DNA from 2 places in the Vibrio floridensis genome. Region 2 is predicted to be linked to the other one. Evidence: predicted binding sites of a transcription regulator. Region 2 holds the regulator's gene; the other holds the start of a gene.
What was found. Region 2 encodes PurR, which represses purine synthesis genes. Its sites were predicted from a motif close to TNANGNAAACGTTTNCNTNA; they were not measured.
Positions count from the first base shown of each region.

Region 1: purM (phosphoribosylformylglycinamidine cyclo-ligase) is a predicted target of PurR. The motif match lies at 5,117-5,136, and genes of this name have one in related genera.

Region 1 is NZ_JAKGCY010000003.1:113,438-123,148, forward strand. It holds gene sdhA (succinate dehydrogenase flavoprotein subunit) at 1-206, opposite strand, end outside; gene sdhD (succinate dehydrogenase, hydrophobic membrane anchor protein) at 207-551, opposite strand; gene sdhC (succinate dehydrogenase cytochrome b556 subunit) at 545-937, opposite strand; gene LZU85_RS06830 (citrate synthase) at 1,332-2,621, shown strand; gene LZU85_RS06835 (Nif3-like dinuclear metal center hexameric protein) at 2,698-3,456, opposite strand; gene LZU85_RS06840 (DUF1853 family protein) at 3,539-4,297, shown strand; gene upp (uracil phosphoribosyltransferase) at 4,395-5,021, opposite strand; gene purM (phosphoribosylformylglycinamidine cyclo-ligase) at 5,200-6,240, shown strand; gene purN (phosphoribosylglycinamide formyltransferase) at 6,381-7,019, shown strand; gene LZU85_RS06860 (class II glutamine amidotransferase) at 7,106-7,951, opposite strand; gene lpcA (D-sedoheptulose 7-phosphate isomerase) at 7,998-8,573, opposite strand; gene fadE (acyl-CoA dehydrogenase FadE) at 8,915-9,711, shown strand, end outside.
Region 2 is NZ_JAKGCY010000002.1:94,641-104,351, forward strand. It holds gene topA (type I DNA topoisomerase) at 1-19, shown strand, start outside; gene glgC (glucose-1-phosphate adenylyltransferase) at 487-1,704, shown strand; gene glgA (glycogen synthase GlgA) at 1,694-3,151, shown strand; gene LZU85_RS04800 (alpha/beta fold hydrolase) at 3,360-4,154, shown strand; gene LZU85_RS04805 (putative signal transducing protein) at 4,219-4,527, opposite strand; gene LZU85_RS04810 (TVP38/TMEM64 family protein) at 4,537-5,217, opposite strand; gene LZU85_RS04815 (TfoX/Sxy family DNA transformation protein) at 5,345-5,938, opposite strand; cyclic di-GMP riboswitch class I at 6,054-6,142, opposite strand; gene purR (HTH-type transcriptional repressor PurR) at 6,338-7,342, opposite strand; gene torD (molecular chaperone TorD) at 7,651-8,298, opposite strand; gene torR (two-component system response regulator TorR) at 8,534-9,247, shown strand; gene elyC (envelope biogenesis factor ElyC) at 9,328-9,711, opposite strand, start outside.

The DNA of each region.
Region 1 (9,711 bases), on a different contig from region 2:
ATATGCCACTGCCAATCGTCTTTGTGCGAGTTGCCTAGCGCAACGGTAATACCACCTTGAGCCGATACAGTGTGTGAGCGTGTTGGAAATACTTTAGATAGCAATGCACAAGAAAGGCCTTGCTCAGAAATTTGTAGTGCAGCACGCATGCCTGCACCACCAGCGCCGATTACTACGGCATCAAATTCGCGAACTGGAATAGACACTTATGCACCCCACAATACAAACAGACCAGAGAAGAAATACCCGAACAGCAGTGCGATCACGCCAAGTTGTAAACCGCCACGCAATTTGGCGCACTTGATGTAGTCAGTCAGCACTTGCCATAATCCAATCCAGGCATGAATCAGGACAGAAGCGAGAGCAAGCATGGTGAAGACTTTAGTAAAAGTGCCACCAAAAAACTGAGTCCAGGATGCATAGTTGATATCTGTGAACGCACAGAAGCTAACAAGATAAATGGTGTAAAGAGTCATGATGATGGCCGTTGCACGAATCAACAAGAAATCGTGCACACCGTTACGACCAACAGAGGAAACGTGTTTTACCATACCAAAATCCCCGCCAATAGTGATAAGACAGCGGTGGCAGCAAATGCAACTTTGGCACTCATTGCGCCAGACTCAAGCTCTTCAAAATGGCCTAAGTCCATCATCAGGTGACGAATACCACCAGCGATGTGGTATGCCAACGCAGTTAAAATGCCCCATAGAATAAACTTCACAAAGAAGCTATCGACGATGTCGCTCGCTTCCATAAAGCCTACTGGGGATGACAGAGAAATGGATAGTAACCAAAGCAAAATTCCCACCGCAACAAACGTAATCACACCTGACACACGGTGCAGGATGGACGCGATTGCTGTGATAGGAAAGCGAATGGTCTGTAAATCTAAATTAATAGGTCTTGACTTTCTTTCTTTCACGGGCTTGCTCACTCAGCTCCATTGAGCATTTATTGTTATAAACGAATTTTGGTTCCCAACCCCAAAAAGTTAACATTTAATTAACAAAATACCGGCAAATACTTCCATTAAATTGTAAAAAACTTGTTAACATAAAGACTAGAAAAAACACCTCACTATTGTTTCTAGCCCCGAATTTATAAGGAGTTAACCAAAAATTTCTGCGCCACTATACGACTGGCAACATTCTAATACAATTGGTGTAACAAATTATGCTACACAGAACAGATTTTTAACGATTTTAATGCAAAAAATAATAACAAGTGCACACAAAAAGGGAGAAGAATTGACTTTAATCTTTAACACCAGTACAAAAAAGGCACATAAACATCCTGGACGGATTAAATAATAAACAAAGGAGATTGTTATGGCAGATAAGAAAGCGACCCTTCACGTTGAAGGTAAGGCGCCGATCGAACTGCCAATTATGGAAGGTACATTAGGTACTCCCGTAATTGACGTTCGTAAGCTAGGAGCTAACGGCTACTTCACTTTTGACCCAGGTTTTCTTGCCACTGCATCTTGTGAATCGCAAATAACATACATCGACGGCGGAAAAGGCATCCTTCTTCACCGTGGGTACCCTATTGATCAGCTTGCAAACAATGCCGATTATTTAGAGGTTTGTTATATTCTACTTTACGGTGAAGCCCCTACTCGTGAGCAATACGAGAAGTTCAAAACAACAGTTACTCGCCACACTATGGTGCACGAACAGATTGCCAGCTTTTTCCATGGTTTCCGTCGTGACGCGCACCCAATGGCCGTTATGTGTGGTGTGGTCGGCGCATTAGCAGCGTTTTACCATGACTCTTTAGACATCAACAACGATGTGCATCGTGAGATCACCGCCTATCGTCTGTTGTCTAAAATGCCAACGCTAGCGTCTATGTGTTACAAATACTCAACAGGTCAGCCATTTATTTATCCTCGCAACGACCTTAGCTACGCAGAAAACTTCCTGCACATGATGTTTGCTACGCCATGTGAAGAGTACGAAGTTAACCCTGTCGTTGCACGTGCGATGGACAAAATCTTCACCCTGCACGCAGACCACGAACAAAATGCGTCAACCTCAACAGTACGTTTGGCTGGCTCATCAGGTGCAAACCCATTTGCTTGTATTGCAGCAGGTATTGCATCGCTTTGGGGTCCTGCTCATGGCGGCGCAAATGAAGCGTGCCTGAAGATGTTGGAAGAGATTGGTTCAGTCGATAACATTCCTGAGTATGTGGATCGTGCGAAAGACAAGGATGACCCATTCCGTCTAATGGGCTTTGGTCACCGTGTTTACAAGAACTACGATCCACGCGCAACCGTCATGCGTGAAACCTGTCATGAAGTGCTTAAAGAGCTCAACATTCAAGATCCACTGCTTGATGTTGCAATGGAACTTGAGCGCATTGCTCTTTCAGACGAGTACTTTGTATCGAAGAAACTGTACCCGAACGTTGATTTCTACTCAGGCATCATTCTGAAAGCAATCGGTATTCCGGTGTCAATGTTTACCGTTATTTTCGCGATTTCGCGCACTATCGGTTGGATTGCACACTGGAACGAAATGCACAGTGACCCATTGAACCGTATCGGTCGCCCTCGTCAGTTGTACACAGGGGAAGTTCAACGCGATTTCCAACCTATGCACGAACGCGAGTAATACGTACACTGTTAAAATTGAAAAGGGTTGAGACATGGTCTCAACCCTTTTTATTTGTGGCTTTATGGTATTGGGCCTATACCGGATTATCGATATCAATAAATTCAACATCCAATTGGTGTTGTTGTGCCAACCATTCACCAAGCGCCTTAATTCCGTAACGCTCAGTAGCATGATGACCAGCGGCATAGTAATGAATATCTAACTCTCGGGCACTGTAAGTGGTTCGCTCTGAAATTTCGCCAGAGATAAAAGCATCTAGGCCATGCTGTGCAGCAAGCTCAATGTAATCTTGTCCACCACCAGTACACCAACCTACCGTTTCAATCATTTTATGGCGATTTTCTGGGGCAATGTGCAAAGGTTCGCGGTTAAGGACAGATGTCAGTTTTTGGGTAAGTTCAGCCCCTGTAAGCGGTTGTTTGAGGCGTCCAAACATAGCTACGGATTGAGGATGCCCTTCTAAACCACCCTCGACTTCTATCTCAAGCAAACGTGCCAGTTCAGCGTTGTTTCCGAACTCTGGGTGAATGTCGAGAGGCAAGTGATAGGCAAATAAGTTGAGATCATTTTTGATCAGAGTACGGACACGCTTTCCTTTCATGCCACGGATAGGCTCAGCTTCACCTTTCCAAAAATAGCCATGGTGCACAAGCAGCGCATCGGCATTGAGCTCAACCGCTTTATCGATTAACGCTTGAGAGGCGGTCACACCGGTGATGATTTTTTTTATCGTCTCACTGCCTTCGATTTGCAGGCCATTTGGGCAGTAATCTTTAATCAACTGGGGGGCCAGTTTCTCATTTAAGATTTTTTCTAGTTCGAGGTTGTTCATCTTAGATTCCAGACTTAAGTTACCCGCAAAGTGTATACTCAAGCTTGTCGGCAATACAATATCGGATCCAACCTCGAGCACAATGATGGAATCACAGCAGCGCTTTCTACACTGGATATTACATTCACCCTCTCTGTTTGAACTGAAACCACCTTTTGCTCAGTTACAGCCTCTCGATGTCTCCCTGCCATCAGCCTTACCACCCTATCAAGGTAACAAGAGATTGGGCTTCTTATATCAACACCTATGTAGCACCCTATTTCAAAACACCAAGACGATTGATTTCGTTGAAGAAGAATTGCAGCTAAAAGATCACCAGCGCACACTCGGCGCCATCGATTTTATGTTGCGTAATACCGCGGAGTCGAGTTACCAGCACTGGGAGGTGGCGATCAAGTTCTACTTATTGCACGACGGCTTGTGGTACGGCCCTAATGCGAAAGATCGCCTCGACAAAAAGTTGAACCATATGCTCAATCACCAGTTGAAGATGAGCTCAAACGAGGCATTCTTAGCATCGTATCCACAATACCGTCATTGTAGTAAACACCTTCTCATGCAAGGGCGGCTCTACATCAATCCCTTTTTAGATCAAATCATCCCTCAAGAGTGCTTGGGGTATCGCCTCAATCCGCAGGTGATAACTGGGTATTGGTGTTTTGCCCATCAATGGCCTCTGATACACGAACCACTCTATGCGTTGGAGAAACACCATTGGGCCGTGGGAGAAATTGAATTTTTAACTCAGCTTGATGTACCACAAGATCGATTTGTGCATGCGCAGAGTAAAACCGGACAATTTTGGTTTATCGTACCCAACGATTGGCCAAATAATAGTTGAAGGATCATGGTTACAAATCGGATGGTATTTACGTTGCTAATAATTCAAAGCAAAAAGGGGCATTTTCTGCCCCTTCGTTTGATGCTCTCAATAACGTTTACTTCGTACCGAAAATCTTATCACCAGCATCACCAAGACCAGGGACGATGTAGCCCTTGTCATTTAGTTTTTCATCAATAGCTGCACAGTACAGTTCAACATCTGGGTGCGCTTTCTCCAGCGCTTCAATACCTTCTGGTGCTGCAACCAACACCAATACTTTGATTTGCTGACAACCTTTCTCTTTAATTAGATCGATCGTTGCGATCATAGAGCCGCCAGTTGCAAGCATTGGATCAACCACCAATGCAATACGCTCTTCCATGTTCGAAGCCAGCTTATTGAAGTATGGGATTGGCTCTAATGTTTCTTCATCACGGTAGATACCTACCACACTGATACGCGCACTTGGCATGTGCTCAAGCACGCCATCCATCATGCCTAAACCAGCACGTAGGATTGGCACAACCGTTACTTTTTTGCCCTTGATTTGATCCACTTCAACTGGGCCATTCCAACCTTCAATGGTCACTTTTTCCGTTTCAAAATCTGAAGTTGCTTCGTAAGTTAAAAGACTACCAACTTCAGTGGCTAGCTCACGAAAACGCTTAGTGCTGATATCACCTTCTCTCATCAAACCAATTTTGTGTTTTACAAGAGGGTGTTTTACTTCAACAACTTTCATGTCCATCTCCGGCAATATAGATAAAATTTACATAAACTTGCCGATTATAAACGATTTCGTAGAGAATTTCTCGTTACATTGCACAACAAAAAAACTTGCGCAAACGTTTGCTCTTTATATTCCAGCCCTGATAGAATAGCGCCGTTTTCATATCCAACTTCAAACCGAGGACTTCCCCGTGAGTGGTAACAACTCTTCTCTTAGCTATAAAGACGCTGGTGTAGATATCGATGCAGGCAACGCGCTCGTTGAGCGTATTAAAGGCTCTGTAAAACGTACACGTCGCCCTGAAGTAATGGGTGGCATTGGCGGCTTTGGTGCACTCTGTGAATTGCCAACGAAATACAAACAGCCTGTTCTAGTTTCTGGTACAGATGGCGTGGGCACGAAACTGCGCTTAGCTCTGGATATGAACAAGCATGACACCATTGGTATTGATCTCGTTGCTATGTGTGTAAACGATTTGATCGTACAAGGTGCTGAGCCTTTATTTTTCCTAGACTACTACGCAACGGGCAAGCTGGATGTTGATGTGGCTGCGGATGTTATTTCCGGCATTGCCGAAGGTTGTATCCAAGCTGGTTGCGCGCTAATCGGCGGTGAAACCGCAGAAATGCCAGGGATGTACGACGGTGAAGACTACGACGTTGCAGGCTTCTGTGTCGGTGTGGTAGAGAAAGAAGACATTATCGACGGTACTAAAGTCGCGGTAGGCGATGCATTGATCGCTGTCGGTTCAAGTGGCCCACATTCAAACGGTTACTCATTAGTGCGTAAAATCCTCGAAGTGTCTGGCGCAGACAAAAATGAGGAGCTTGCAGGCCGCACTATTGGTGAGCACCTACTTGAGCCAACCAAAATTTACATCAAGTCTGCACTCAAAATGATTGAACAACATGACATTCACGCGATTTCGCACATCACTGGCGGCGGTTTCTGGGAAAACATCCCACGCGTATTGCCAGAAGGTACCAAAGCGGTGATCGATGGAAAGAGCTGGGAATGGCCGGTCATTTTCCAGTGGCTACAGGAAAAAGGAAATGTGGCTACGCGTGAAATGTATCGTACATTCAACTGTGGTGTTGGTTTGATTGTGGCACTACCTCAAGATCAAGCAGAAGCTGCAGTGGCACTTCTCCAGCAAGAAGGTGAGAACGCTTGGATGATCGGTTCTGTCGCCAGTGCTGAAGTGGGTGAGCAACAAGTTGAAATCAACTAAGCGCCAACGCCTAAAATAACTTCATCAGAATGAGGACGCTATGTCCTCATTCTGCTATTTGGCACACTGAAAACCCTGCAAAAAGCAGGTATTTTTGCAAGACATTGATCTTAAGAACCAGCAGTAAATGGACAGTGGTTATGAAAAAAATTGTGGTACTGATTTCCGGCAGCGGCAGTAACCTGCAAGCCATTCTTGAAGCATGCGAGTGTGATACAAGCCGAGCCAAAGTGTGTGCGGTTTTCTCAAACAAAGCCGACGCTTACGGTCTTGAACGAGCCAAACAGTTTTCGGTACCCGCTCATTACATCGATCCCAAAGCGTTTACCGATAGAGAAAGTTTTGATCGTGAATTGATGAAAGTGATGGACGAATACCAACCCGACATCGTCGTACTGGCTGGTTACATGCGCATTCTGAGTGGTGAATTTGTACGTCACTATTTAGGAAAAATGGTCAATATACACCCTTCCCTCTTGCCTAAATACCCCGGCCTTCATACCCACCAGCGCGCTATCGATGCAGGGGACAGTGAACACGGCACCAGTGTGCATTTTGTCACGGAAGAATTAGATGGTGGCCCAGTGATCTTACAGGCGAAAGTACCTATTTTCGCAGAAGATGACGCACAAAGCCTAGCGGAGCGTGTGTTAACGCAAGAGCACAGCATCTATCCCTTAGTGGTGAAGTGGATGGCAGAAGAGCGGCTTGTCATGCAACAAGGTGTGGCCTATCTCGATGGCCAACCACTTGGCAGCGCCGGTTACGCTGCAGAGTAAGGCGATTCATTGTCGCCACTCGACATCGAAAGAAAAAATGGGTTGCTTATCGCAACCCATTTTCAATACAAACTCGCAATACCGTTTTATTCCAGTGGTTCCGTTGGCGCTTGGCAGCTTGGTTTTGCTGCTGCAAACGGGACATCAAGTAATAAATTGGCGTTACTGCTGACTCGCTCACCAAAGTGAAACAGACCATACTCCCCTGGCTTCATTCTCTGCCAAGTTTCATTACCAGTAAGAGGCTGGGTCGCAATCACAGAGACCACGTCGTTGGGGGTGGTCTCTTCTTGAAAGTTAATCTCAACATCTTCATCCAGCAACGCTGCGTTGCCAAAAGGTGCTCGACGCGTGATCCAGTAAAGGTGGTTGGTACAATACGTCATCACATATTCGCCATCACTGAGCAGCATGTTGAACACCCCTTTATCTCGCAAGGTTTCACAGCAAGAGGCAAGGTAAGCAAACACCTGTTCCATATCCTGAGGAATATCAGGATAGCGCTGTTCCAATTGATTTATTAGCCAGCAAAACGCTTTTTCACTGTCCGTTTGCCCAACGGGACGATGTCGCCCGGTATCCAACGATTGATAGTCAGTGAGTTGGCCATTGTGTGCAAATGTCCAATATCGCCCCCAAAGCTCACGAGTGAATGGGTGGGTATTTTCTAAAGAAACACCACCTCGATTCGCTTGGCGAATATGGCTGATCACCGAACAACTTTTAATCGGATAACTTTGCACCAACTCCGCAATCTTCGATTCACAACTTGGATTTGGGTCTTTGAAGGTTCTAAATCCCTTTCCTTCATAGAAAGTGATGCCCCAACCATCTCTATGTGGTCCGGTTTTACCGCCTCGTTGCATCAAGCCAGTAAAACTAAAACAGATGTCTGTTGGCACATTGGCGCTCATGCCGAGCAATTCACACATCGAACAAAACTCCCTGAACAAATCGATACGGGCTGCCCCGACCAGATTACTCCATCTCTTTCTCAATCAATTGGATGATGATATGGATAATTTTAATATGCACTTCTTGAATACGGTCTGCGTAACCAAAGTGTGGTACTCGTATTTCAACATCCGCAAGACCCGCCATTTTACCGCCATCTTTACCCGTCAGCGCAATGGTTTTCATGCCCTTGGCTTTCGCCGCTTCAATCGCTTTCAGAATGTTGCCTGAATTGCCAGACGTTGATAGACCAAACAGCACATCGCCTTTACGACCGACCGCTTCAACGTAGCGAGAAAATACATAGTCATAACCAAAGTCGTTACTGACACAAGAAAGATGGCTTGGATCTGAAATCGCAATACCCGCGTAACCAGGGCGATTTTCACGGTAACGGCCCGTTAGTTCTTCGGCAAAATGCATCGCATCACAATGTGAACCACCGTTACCACAAGACAGTACTTTGCCATCTTGTTTAAAAGATTCGGCAATCATTTTCGCTGCAGCTTCAATTTGCGCAATGTTGTGATCGTCGCTTAGGAATTTATTTAGTACGTCAGCAGCTTCAGTTAACTCATTTCTAATCAGATCTTGGTACATACGATGTTCTCTTTATCTTGGTTTATCACGTTATACGTCGATGTTTGCTGAGCGACAGCCTAGCTAACATAGCAATACGCTGAGTTTACCCATAAACAGGAAATAGTGTCGACACCGAAGCCTTAGATTTCGCGGATTTGTAAAGTGAATCGCCCGAAGCTGCTTAGGAAATCACCATGGAAATCTCAATTTTAGAATTTTCACTCTACTCAGATCACTTTTTACTCAGAATTGTGTTTTACATTTCTTTAATATTTTGATTACACTTAAGCCAACTGGTTTGACCTCTTACCAAAACACAGACGTATAACACAACGAATTGTCTGAAAAGGAACCTACATATGGACATCTTGCTCTCCCTACTCGCGATGACCTTGATATTGGGCGTGACGCTCTATCATCGAATGTCATTAGTCAAATCCGTCACCTTGTTGACCGCCACGATGCTGCTGTTAACTTTCTCCGGTTACGTCGGCTCAATCGGTTGGCTAAGCTACTTCTTAGCGCTAGCCGTTTTCGCGATGCCCTCTGTACGCCAATCGCTCATCAGTGCAAAAGCGCTCGGCTTGTTTAAGCAAGTGCTTCCAGCCATGTCTCAGACAGAAAAAGAAGCGTTGGATGCGGGTACCGTTTGGTGGGAAGCGGAGCTTTTTAAAGGCAAGCCAGAATGGAAAAAGCTGCACGCCATTCCAGCACCAAAACTCTCTGCTGAAGAGCAAGCCTTCCTCGATGGCCCTGTAAATGAAGTGTGTGCCATGGTAAGCGATTACCAAGTGACGCATGAGCTGGCCGATCTGCCTCCTGAAGTTTGGCAATATCTCAAAGATCACAAATTCTTCGCCATGATCATTAAGAAGAAATACGGTGGCCTTGAGTTTTCTGCTTACGCGCAATCTTTGGTGCTGCAAAAACTGACTGGTGTCTCTGGTGTTCTTTCTTCGACCGTTGGCGTACCAAACTCTTTGGGTCCTGGTGAGCTTTTGCAACATTACGGTACAGAAGAGCAAAAAAATTACTATCTCCCTCGCCTTGCAGAAGGTAAAGAGATCCCCTGTTTTGCCCTCACCAGCCCTGAAGCGGGTTCGGATGCGGGTTCTATTCCAGATGACGGTGTGGTGTGTAAAGGCGAATGGGAAGG
Region 2 (9,711 bases):
ACGTAAGAACGCAAAGTAGACGATCTCCTTAATTGAAAAGCAGCCTTGAAGGCTGCTTTTTTTTATGACCAAGTTCAAGAGACTCAGAGGTTGATGAGAGCGATAATTTAACACTCCGGTTTTTCTGTCATGTCAGTATCATATGCCTGACTTATTCTGTTCATATCTACTAGAGATTGCGAGTGTCGGAAATGTGTAACGCTGCTGATCAGGATATGTAAATAAACACCTGTTCGAGTGTGACTTAGATAACGAGTTGCTAAAGTAACAAATGCACGCAGCACACAATACCTTATTTGAAATTGTTTTTTGTAGGAAGTGAGATAACTTATACGAAACTCGTGCAATATTAATGTAATGCCTTGATCAAAAATGATTCGGCTTAAACAATTCAAGGCTTAGTACGGGTGGTTAAATTATGCTCAGTCATCCCCCATTGATTCTAATGACTGAGTTTCCTAGCTATAACGAAATGGAGAACAACGAATGGCTGGTGTTTTGGGAATGATTCTTGCTGGCGGTGAAGGTTCAAGGCTACGTCCTTTGACGGAATCTCGTAGTAAACCCGCGGTGCCTTTCGGCGGTAGTTACCGCTTAATCGACTTCGCGTTAAATAACTTTGTGAACGCAGACTTGATGCGTATCTACGTGTTAACTCAGTTTAAATCTCAATCTCTGTTCCATCATATGAAGAAAGGGTGGAATATCAGTGGTATTACTGATCGATTCATAGATCCTATTCCAGCACAGATGCGCACTGGCAAACGTTGGTACGAAGGCACTGCGGACGCAATCTATCAAAATCTACGTTTTATGGAGCTATCTGAGCCTGAGCAAGTGTGTATTTTTGGTTCGGATCACATCTATAAGATGGATATCAAGCAGATGCTTCAGTTCCACAAAGAGAAGGAAGCGGCGCTCACTGTATCGGCGCTTAGAATGCCATTATCTGAGGCTTCTCAGTTTGGCGTTATCGAAGTGGACGCAGAGGGGCGTATGGTGGGTTTTGAGGAAAAACCTAAAGCGCCAAAATCGATTCCAGGTGATCCAGACTTTGCCTTGGTTTCAATGGGTAACTATATCTTTGAAGCGGATGTGTTGTTCGCTGAGTTGATTGAAGATGCGGACAATGAAAATTCATCTCACGATTTCGGTAAGGACATTATTCCAAAAATGTTCCCGCGTGGTGACGTATTCGTGTACGACTTTAGCCAAAACCGTATTTCTGGGGAAAAAGAGCAAGTCTATTGGCGTGATGTCGGTACCATTGATGCGTACTGGCAAGCTCATATGGATCTGCTGAAGAAAGACGCGCCTTTCTCGTTATACAACCGCAAATGGCCACTTCATACCTATCAACCACCGTTGCCTCCTGCAACGTTTACAGACTCTGATAACGGTCGTGTACAAATTATTGATAGTTTGGTTTGTAATGGCAGCTATGTCCGTGGTTCGCGTATTGAAAAGTCAGTATTGGGATATCGTAGCAACATTGCATCGGCTTGTGATATCAGTGAGTCGATTCTGCTTGGTGACGTTAAAGTAGGTGATGGTTGTGTTCTTCGTCGTGTAATAGTGGATAAAGACGTAGATATAGCACCAGGCACACAGATTGGTGTCAACCTGCAAGAAGATAAGAAACTCTACCATGTTTCTGAAGAGGGTATCGTTGTAATTCCAAAAGGAGCAAGAGTTGGCTACTAACGCTTTGTCGATTCTGTTTGTAGCGTCTGAAGTTGAAGGTTTGATCAAAAGTGGTGGCTTGGCCGATGTGGCCAAGGCACTGCCTGAAGCTCTCGTCAATCTCAACCAAGATGCAAGAATTGCCATTCCGGCTTATACCATGATTCCTGGATTGAGTGATGATGAAATCATCTTGGACACACACTTAGAATCTTGGCCTCATACTCATTATCAAGTAAAAAAGCGTGTCTTGGGCGACACGCCTGTCTATCTCATTGCGTGTGCGCACTATTTTGATCGTCCGTCGATGTACGCTGAAAACAATCAAGCTTACACCGATAACGGTGAGCGTTTTGCGTTTTTCAGCGCCGCATGTTTAGACATGCTGGCAAAGATAGGTTTTCAACCGGATATTGTTCATGCCAATGATTGGCATACAGGCTTCGTCCCATTTTTGCTTAAGCACCGTTACGGTCAGGATCCGTTTTTTGCACAAACAAAGAGCATTTTGTCGATCCATAATGCGGTCTTTAAAGGTGTGTTTAACTACGAGGAGGTACAGTGCCTTCCAGAGTTTCATTGTCGTCACGTTCCTGATGCGGCAGTCAGCAGTACTCACATTACCATGCTAAAAGCGGGCGTGATGAATGCGGATAAAATTAATGCCGTTAGCCCAACTTATGCAGAAGAGCTGAAAACTGAGTTAGGTAGCCATGGCATGGCATGGGAGTTTCAAACGCGAGCGGATGATCTCGTAGGCATTCTCAATGGTTGCGACTACTCAGCTTGGCATCCTGACACCGATACCTACTTGCCAATAAACTATAAAGCCACCAAGCAAAGTATGGTTCGTGGGAAAAACGGTTGTAAACGTGCCCTTCAAGAGCAAATTGGTTTGCCGGTCAAAGATGTTGCTATGTTTGGTATGGTCTGCCGACTAACCCATCAAAAGGGTGTTCACTACCTTCTGCCAATCCTCTCTGACTTTTTAAAACACGACGTTCAACTGGTTCTAGTTGGAACGGGAGATCCGCTTTTAGCCGCTCAATTGCGTGACGTTGCTGCGCAATTTGGTGACAAATTTGTTTTTGTCGAAGCTTACAACAATCAATTGGCTCATTTGGTGGAAGCTGCCTCAGACTTTTTCCTTATGCCATCTGAGTTTGAACCTTGTGGCTTAAATCAAATCTATAGCATGGCGTATGGCTCCTTGCCTATCGTGCGTGGTGTCGGTGGATTAAAAGACAGTGTGAGCGATTACGATGTTGATGCGCAGAGTGCAACAGGATTTGTGTTCTATGAGCCTACCGCTCAAGCATTGTTGATTACGATGCAGCGAGCGTTATTACTTTACGCGCAAAACTTGCCAGAGTTACGTCGTGTCCAACTTTATGCGATGGAACAAGATTTTTGCTGGAACACAGCCGCGCGAGAGTACATAGAGTTGTATCTATCTGCTCTAAAATAGAGTAAAAGTTCTGAAATATGAATGGAAAGGCACCGAATATGGTGCCTTTTTACGTTTTTTAACGGAACACAAATAGAAATAGAAGCGTTATATGGTAGGATTCTTGCTTCTCGATACCAAGGTTCAAGATACCGACATGTGATGGCTTTATTCAACCGCGGAAAATCTTGTTCTAGACTTTAAGCTAACTTTTTATTGGCGTGTCAATATGGCTCAAACGTTACTGTTTCATAAAACCTACCTTCATCCTACCAGTCAAGAATGGGTGGTATTCGTGCATGGGGCTGGTGGCAGTTCTTCGATTTGGTTTAAGCAAATAAAGGCATACAAGCAACACTTTAACTTATTGCTCGTTGACCTGAGAGGTCATGGTAAATCAAATCAACTGTTAAAAGAGCTGATGAGCAACCGCTACACATTTGGCGAAGTGACAAAAGATATTGTTAAGGTATTGGACCATTTAAAAATTCATTCTGCCCACTTTGTGGGCATGTCCTTGGGGACAATTATCGTTCGCAATTTAGCGGAGATGGCGAGTGAAAGAGTGAAGTCTATGGTATTAGGTGGTGCCGTTACGCGTTTGGATGCTCGTTCTAGAGTATTGGTTTCCTTAGGGAATATAGGTAAGCACATCTTACCCTACATGTGGCTTTACAAACTGTTTGCCTACATTGTTATGCCACAAAGAAATCAACAAGAATCGCGGCATTTGTTTATTAGAGAAGCAAAGAAGCTCTGTCAAAAAGAGTTCAAACGATGGTTTATTCTCGCTTCGGAAGTCAACCCTTTGATGCGCTACTTCAAAGAGCGAGAACTACCCATTCCGACGCTCTATTTGATGGGGGATAGGGACTATATGTTTATTAAGCCCGTCAAAGAGATGGTTGCTGCACATAGGCGAAGTGAGCTGCGTGAAATTAAAGATTGTGGTCATGTTTGTAACGTAGAAAAGTCAGAAGAGTTTAACCAACACTCGATAGAGTTTATCCAACGTCAAATCTAACATGAGTGAGAGGAGTGCCAAGCTCCTCTCTATTACCATCTCACTTTCTATCGAAATCCTATACTTATTCGAGTGTAGAACCACAATACCAACAAGCGCCAAATTGCCCTTCAATTTCCTCGCCACAGTGCTTACACTGCCAATTGGCAACAGATGTACATTGGCTTTGGTAACTCTCCACGACTGTTTTGGCAAACGCCAGCTTATTTGGTTCCAACAGCCATACATAAGGATTGGTGTCGTCTGTGGCTGGAAGCTCCCCTTTAAGACCAAATAAACCTTCACCACGTACTTCACACAGTATTTGCTCATTAAGTAGCAACTGACAAACAATATGCGCTTCTATCGGTGTATTAGCCGTAAACACTATCATAATGGCATTCTACTGAGACGTGAACTGTGGACGAAACTTGCTCATCAACCACTTAACAGCGATTGGAAATACACCAAGTAAAACAAAAGAGGCGATGACAGCCGGTGACAAAATACCAGATAAGGTATTGATCTCTGCCAACTGAGTCCCAGCATTGAGGTAAACCGCCGTGCCGGGCAACATGCCAATTTGGCTAGTGACGTAGTAACGACTGATAGAGATAGGGGTTAACCCCATTAATAAGTTAATTAAGAAAAATGGAAATATCGGTATCAGGCGAAGTGAAAATAGGTAAAACGCGCCATCTTTCTCAACACCTTGATTCACCGAGTTCAGTTTGTCTCCAAATCGCTTCTGGACCCATTCTTTCAATAGGTAACGACTGCTTAGAAATGCGATGGTGGCCCCTATGGTACTGGCAAAGGAAACCAGAAGTAGGCTAAACCAAAAACCAAAGAGAGCAGCGCCAAGCAGTGTGACGACGGTCGCGCCAGGTACAGAAAAAGCAGTCAAAGCGACGTAAAGGATGAAATAGCTGATGGCGGATAACCAGAAGTTATCTTCAATAAAGTGAGTTAAAGCGACTTGCTGCGCCTTAGCGTTTTCTAAGGTGAGGTATTGGCTAAAGTTAACACCCAATAAGATGATAGTGGTGATAAGCAACAGTCCGAATACGAGTTTTTTGTTCATTGATAGATTCTCCAGATAGCGTTGTAATCAGACCCGAGTGAAAAAGAAATAATTTCGTGCCATACGAAAAAACCACACCTGTAGGGGTGTGGTTTCTAGTCTATAACTCAATAGTCACTTTGTCTTACTATGAAGACAAGTTATTCACTAACTCATCACGTCGTTGTTGAGGGATAACGCTCCAATGCGTCCCTTTAATTGCGCCCTCAAGTGCCCACAACAGCTCTAAGCTGACTGAGCCCGTGTGTGTGTTTTTAATCGCTTGATACGCGCGAGCAGCGCCCTGCGATTCCAACTGTTCTACGGTTTCAATACCTGCCTTCTTCAACATTCGTTCGGTGGCTAAACGTAGGTTAGGGAGGTCTTTAAGTCTATCCGGTTTTGCAGTTGCTTGTTGCTGCTTGTCACTATTTGCACTCTTTAGTGCCTGTTTCGCTACGGACAGAAGCGCATTTTGGTCTTGCCAAAGCGAATCAGAGATCGCGTAGTACTTAGTGACAACTGGAAACCCACGCTTGGTGTAAACGTATGGTTTTAGTCCTTTCTTTTCGAAAAGTAATGTCGATTTTTGATCCGCGCGAATATGAAGCTGGTCTTTGACAACGAGCGCAAACATCGTCTCATCTGCAAAAAGGCCGAACCCGCCAAACATAGAGCGAGACTTTATCGCACCAAGTTGCTCAAAAAGCTTCATTGAATCTTTGAGTATCGGTTTATCCATGATGTGTTATCTCGGTGTAATTACAATTACGCCACCAAATCAGGTCCGAGAGATTAGCAAACCAATGCAAATACAATGTCATTAATGGGTAAACTTGTTGTTATGCATTTTTGCCATCGGTAACCCCGCTACCTACCAAATTATGAATGGTTTAGGCCGGAGGCTTTGCGTCCCACCTTTTCAGATGGTTTGCCCTGTGCGTGACACTTAAAGAATACGATTTCTATTGGAGTAACATCACATTTTGAGATTAAAAGTGTGACATTGCTTCAAGTAATAGCTGCAGTTAAGTGAATGAGTGCTCGATTTTAAGAACTGAACAGAATTTGACTTAACAAATCACTTACTAAGAATAAAAAAAAGCACCCAGACTTGGATGCTTTAGAATATTAGTGTTAACTAATTGATTTTTTTAACTGTGTCGCGAATAACGAGCTCTGGGTGCATTTCAAATATACGCTTATCGTGCTCTTTATCCTTAATACGCTCGAGAAGGATCTCAAATGCATTTTTACCGACACGACGTTTTGGCTGGTGGATTGTTGTCAATGGTGGCGAGAAGTATTCTGCCAACTCGATATTGTCGTAGCCGATCACAGAGATGTCTTCTGGAATACGAAGCCCTAGTTGTTGAAGACGGCTCATCAAACCCAGTGCCATGGTATCGTTGAAGCAGAAGACTGCCGTTGGGCGATCTTGCCACGACGCGATCTTGTCAGCTGCCATCACTGCCGTGTCGCATTCGAAGTTCCCTTCAAGGATCCAATCTTCGTTGACTGTGATATTGGCTTCCTTCATCGCACGTTTAAAGCCTTGGATGCGCTCTTGGCACGCGGCTTTTTCAAAGTGACCACTTAAACACGCAATTTTTGTATGACCATTTTCAATCAAGTACTTAGTGGCCAAGTAGCCACCTTCCTCTGAGTTATCGATAATTTTATCGGCTTGTGAGCTGATTGGGCCCCAGTCCATAATCACTTTAGGAATATCTGCATGCTTATCAAGCATTTCGCGTAGTTCTTCGGTGAGGTCTGAACACATCACCAAAATGCCATCTACGCGTTTTTCCGCAAGCATACGAATGTAATCACGTTGCTTCTCGTAGATACCGCCAGTATTACAAAGAATTAGTGTGTAGCCTTGACGGTAACAGTAGCTTTCTACGCCATCAATCACTTCAGAAAAGAACAAGTTGGTAGATTGCGTAACCAGCATACCAATAGTGCGGGTGGTGTTGCACTTTAAGCTACGAGCCACTGCGCTCGGTGCGTAGTTGAGCTCGTCAACCGCTTTCATGACTTTTTCTTGAGTGGCTTCAGCCACGAATCGGGTTTTATTGATTACGTGAGAAACCGTTGTAGTTGATACGCCAGCGAGACGTGCGACATCTTTTATTGTGGCCATAGGTATTGTCCTGTCCTAGGTTGCCAGTTGAAATGAAGTACATTCGTGGCAACACGGTTTGCTACCTTTCTCCGATTTCGCCTTAAAAGAAGACACACTAGAAAAGCAGCAGCTTAGCTTAAAAAAACACAAAAACCGCTGTGTTTCAGCGGTTTGCATTAAAATCATGTTTTATCGATTGCGGTCTCAATTTTAGACTGTGACGGCAAAGCTGGCAACCTAATCGAACCGCGAAATCTGTATCCGCGTTCACACTTTAGTGGTTAAAGTGTAACCGAGTGTTTGCTCTATTGATAAGGGCGTAATTATTATCCAACTAAATAGTCGCTGTCCAGCTTACAAAATGCGACAAGTAGTTTTATCGCACTGGAATAGAAACCAAATTCATCACATTCCTTTGCACGAACAGCAAAGCTTGGAAGCCAAGAGAGTAACATTTCTTGGAGAAAGTCGTTTTGTTCGACAAACGCTTCTTCCATGTGACGCTCTTGTTCAAGTTCATTGGAGCGAATGATGAGGTTGCCAAGAAAATCGAGCATGATGGCCAAGTGATCGGCAGGTTCATTCAATTGTTGATTGACCTGTACGCCATGTTTTTGAAGCCAAGCGTCCATTTTTTGTGCCGGCTCACCATTAAGCAGGCCATCTTTTGTGAGATAAATTGATGCGTATGGAAGCGCACCGTGTTTTGCGGTTTTCAAAAACAGGTCACAAAAATCCGCGGATAATTCCAGTTGTGCATCTTGACGGTCAACCAGACGATTGAGGGCATCGACAAAGTCATCAATCGATGGACGTAGCGAATCGTTCTCAGCCAATCCAGTTAAAAACGCTCTAATTTCCATGCTTTGATATTTATCGAGCTCTTTCTGTGTCAGTTCTTTGGCAAACAAGCTGGAAAGCCACCAATATATTTCCGCACGTTTTTCATTAAAGGCTTTTATCTCTTGCATCATTTATCGCTCCTAAATCAATCTCCTATAAGTGTAACCAAAAAAAATGAATAGCAATAACGCCTATTGTTAAGAAAAATATAAAGATAATTATGCTTATTAATAGCTTGATATTAAGCTTGTTTTGAATCAATAAAAATCAAGATACTTGCATTTCAAACGAAGTATGACTAGAAATGTTACTAGTTATGAATAGAATGTCTGCCCGTGTAGACAGAAATGACATGAAGTGGTGTAAATGAGCTATCACGTATTAGTCGTAGAAGATGATGTAGTGACTCGCAGTAAACTTGCGGGTTATTTTCAAAAAGAAGGTTACACAGTAAGTGAAGCGGAAAGTGGTGCTGAGATGCGCCATATTTTGCAAAATAGCTGCGTTGATTTGGTGATGTTAGACATTAACTTACCAGGCGAAGATGGCTTGATGCTGACCCGTGAACTACGCAGCCAATCGGACATTGGCATTATTCTGGTAACCGGACGCACGGATAGCATAGATAAAATTGTTGGTTTGGAGATGGGGGCAGACGACTACGTCACCAAACCATTTGAGTTACGTGAACTGCTGGTTCGAGTGAAAAACTTGTTGTGGCGAATTTCGCTTACGCGCAGTGGTGGCTCAAAACACCAAGACGCAGAAAACGAAGACCATATTGTCCGTTTTGGTGATTGGACCTTCGATATTCATCGTCGAGCGTTGAGTCATAATGGTGAGCCAGTGAAGTTGACCAAGGCAGAATATGAGCTGCTGGTGGCACTGTCTTCTTACCCAAATCAGGTATTAAGTCGTGAGCGCATTCTCAACATGATCAGCCATCGCGTTGATGCGCCAAACGACAGAACAATCGATGTTTTGATTCGTCGTATGCGAGCTAAAATGGAGTTTGATCCTAAGAACCCACAAATTTTTGTGACCGTACACGGTGAAGGTTACATGTTTGCTGGCGACTAGGCGTTGTTTAGAAAGCCAAAATTAACAAACAAAAAAGAGCTGAGTAAGCTCTTTTTTTGTTTTTTGCAGCTCATGAAGCATCATTTTGATGCCCGATTCTCTGCCATGATTTGTTCGTCAGTAAGAAGCAAATCTCGCATGCCTTGCCATAGCTGCCCAAGGGTTTCGTGCCAGTAGCGCTCTGTTTGCTCAAGGTAGATGGCTTTAGGGGCATATCTATCCCAAGCTTGAGAGATGTTTTTTTGCGCAAGGTAGTTTGTTGGCGCGGGTAACGGCGTTATGCCAGCGTCATGAAACTCTTTCATTGCACGTGCCATGTGGCTGGCAGAAGTAACCAAAACCAGCTGTTTCTGACGCACAAACGCCGCTGCTTGTCTCGCTTCTTCCCAAGTATCTTTGGCATCTTCAAGAAGAATAATGTCTGATTTCGCGACACCCAGAGCCAAAGCCACATTCGCCATCAT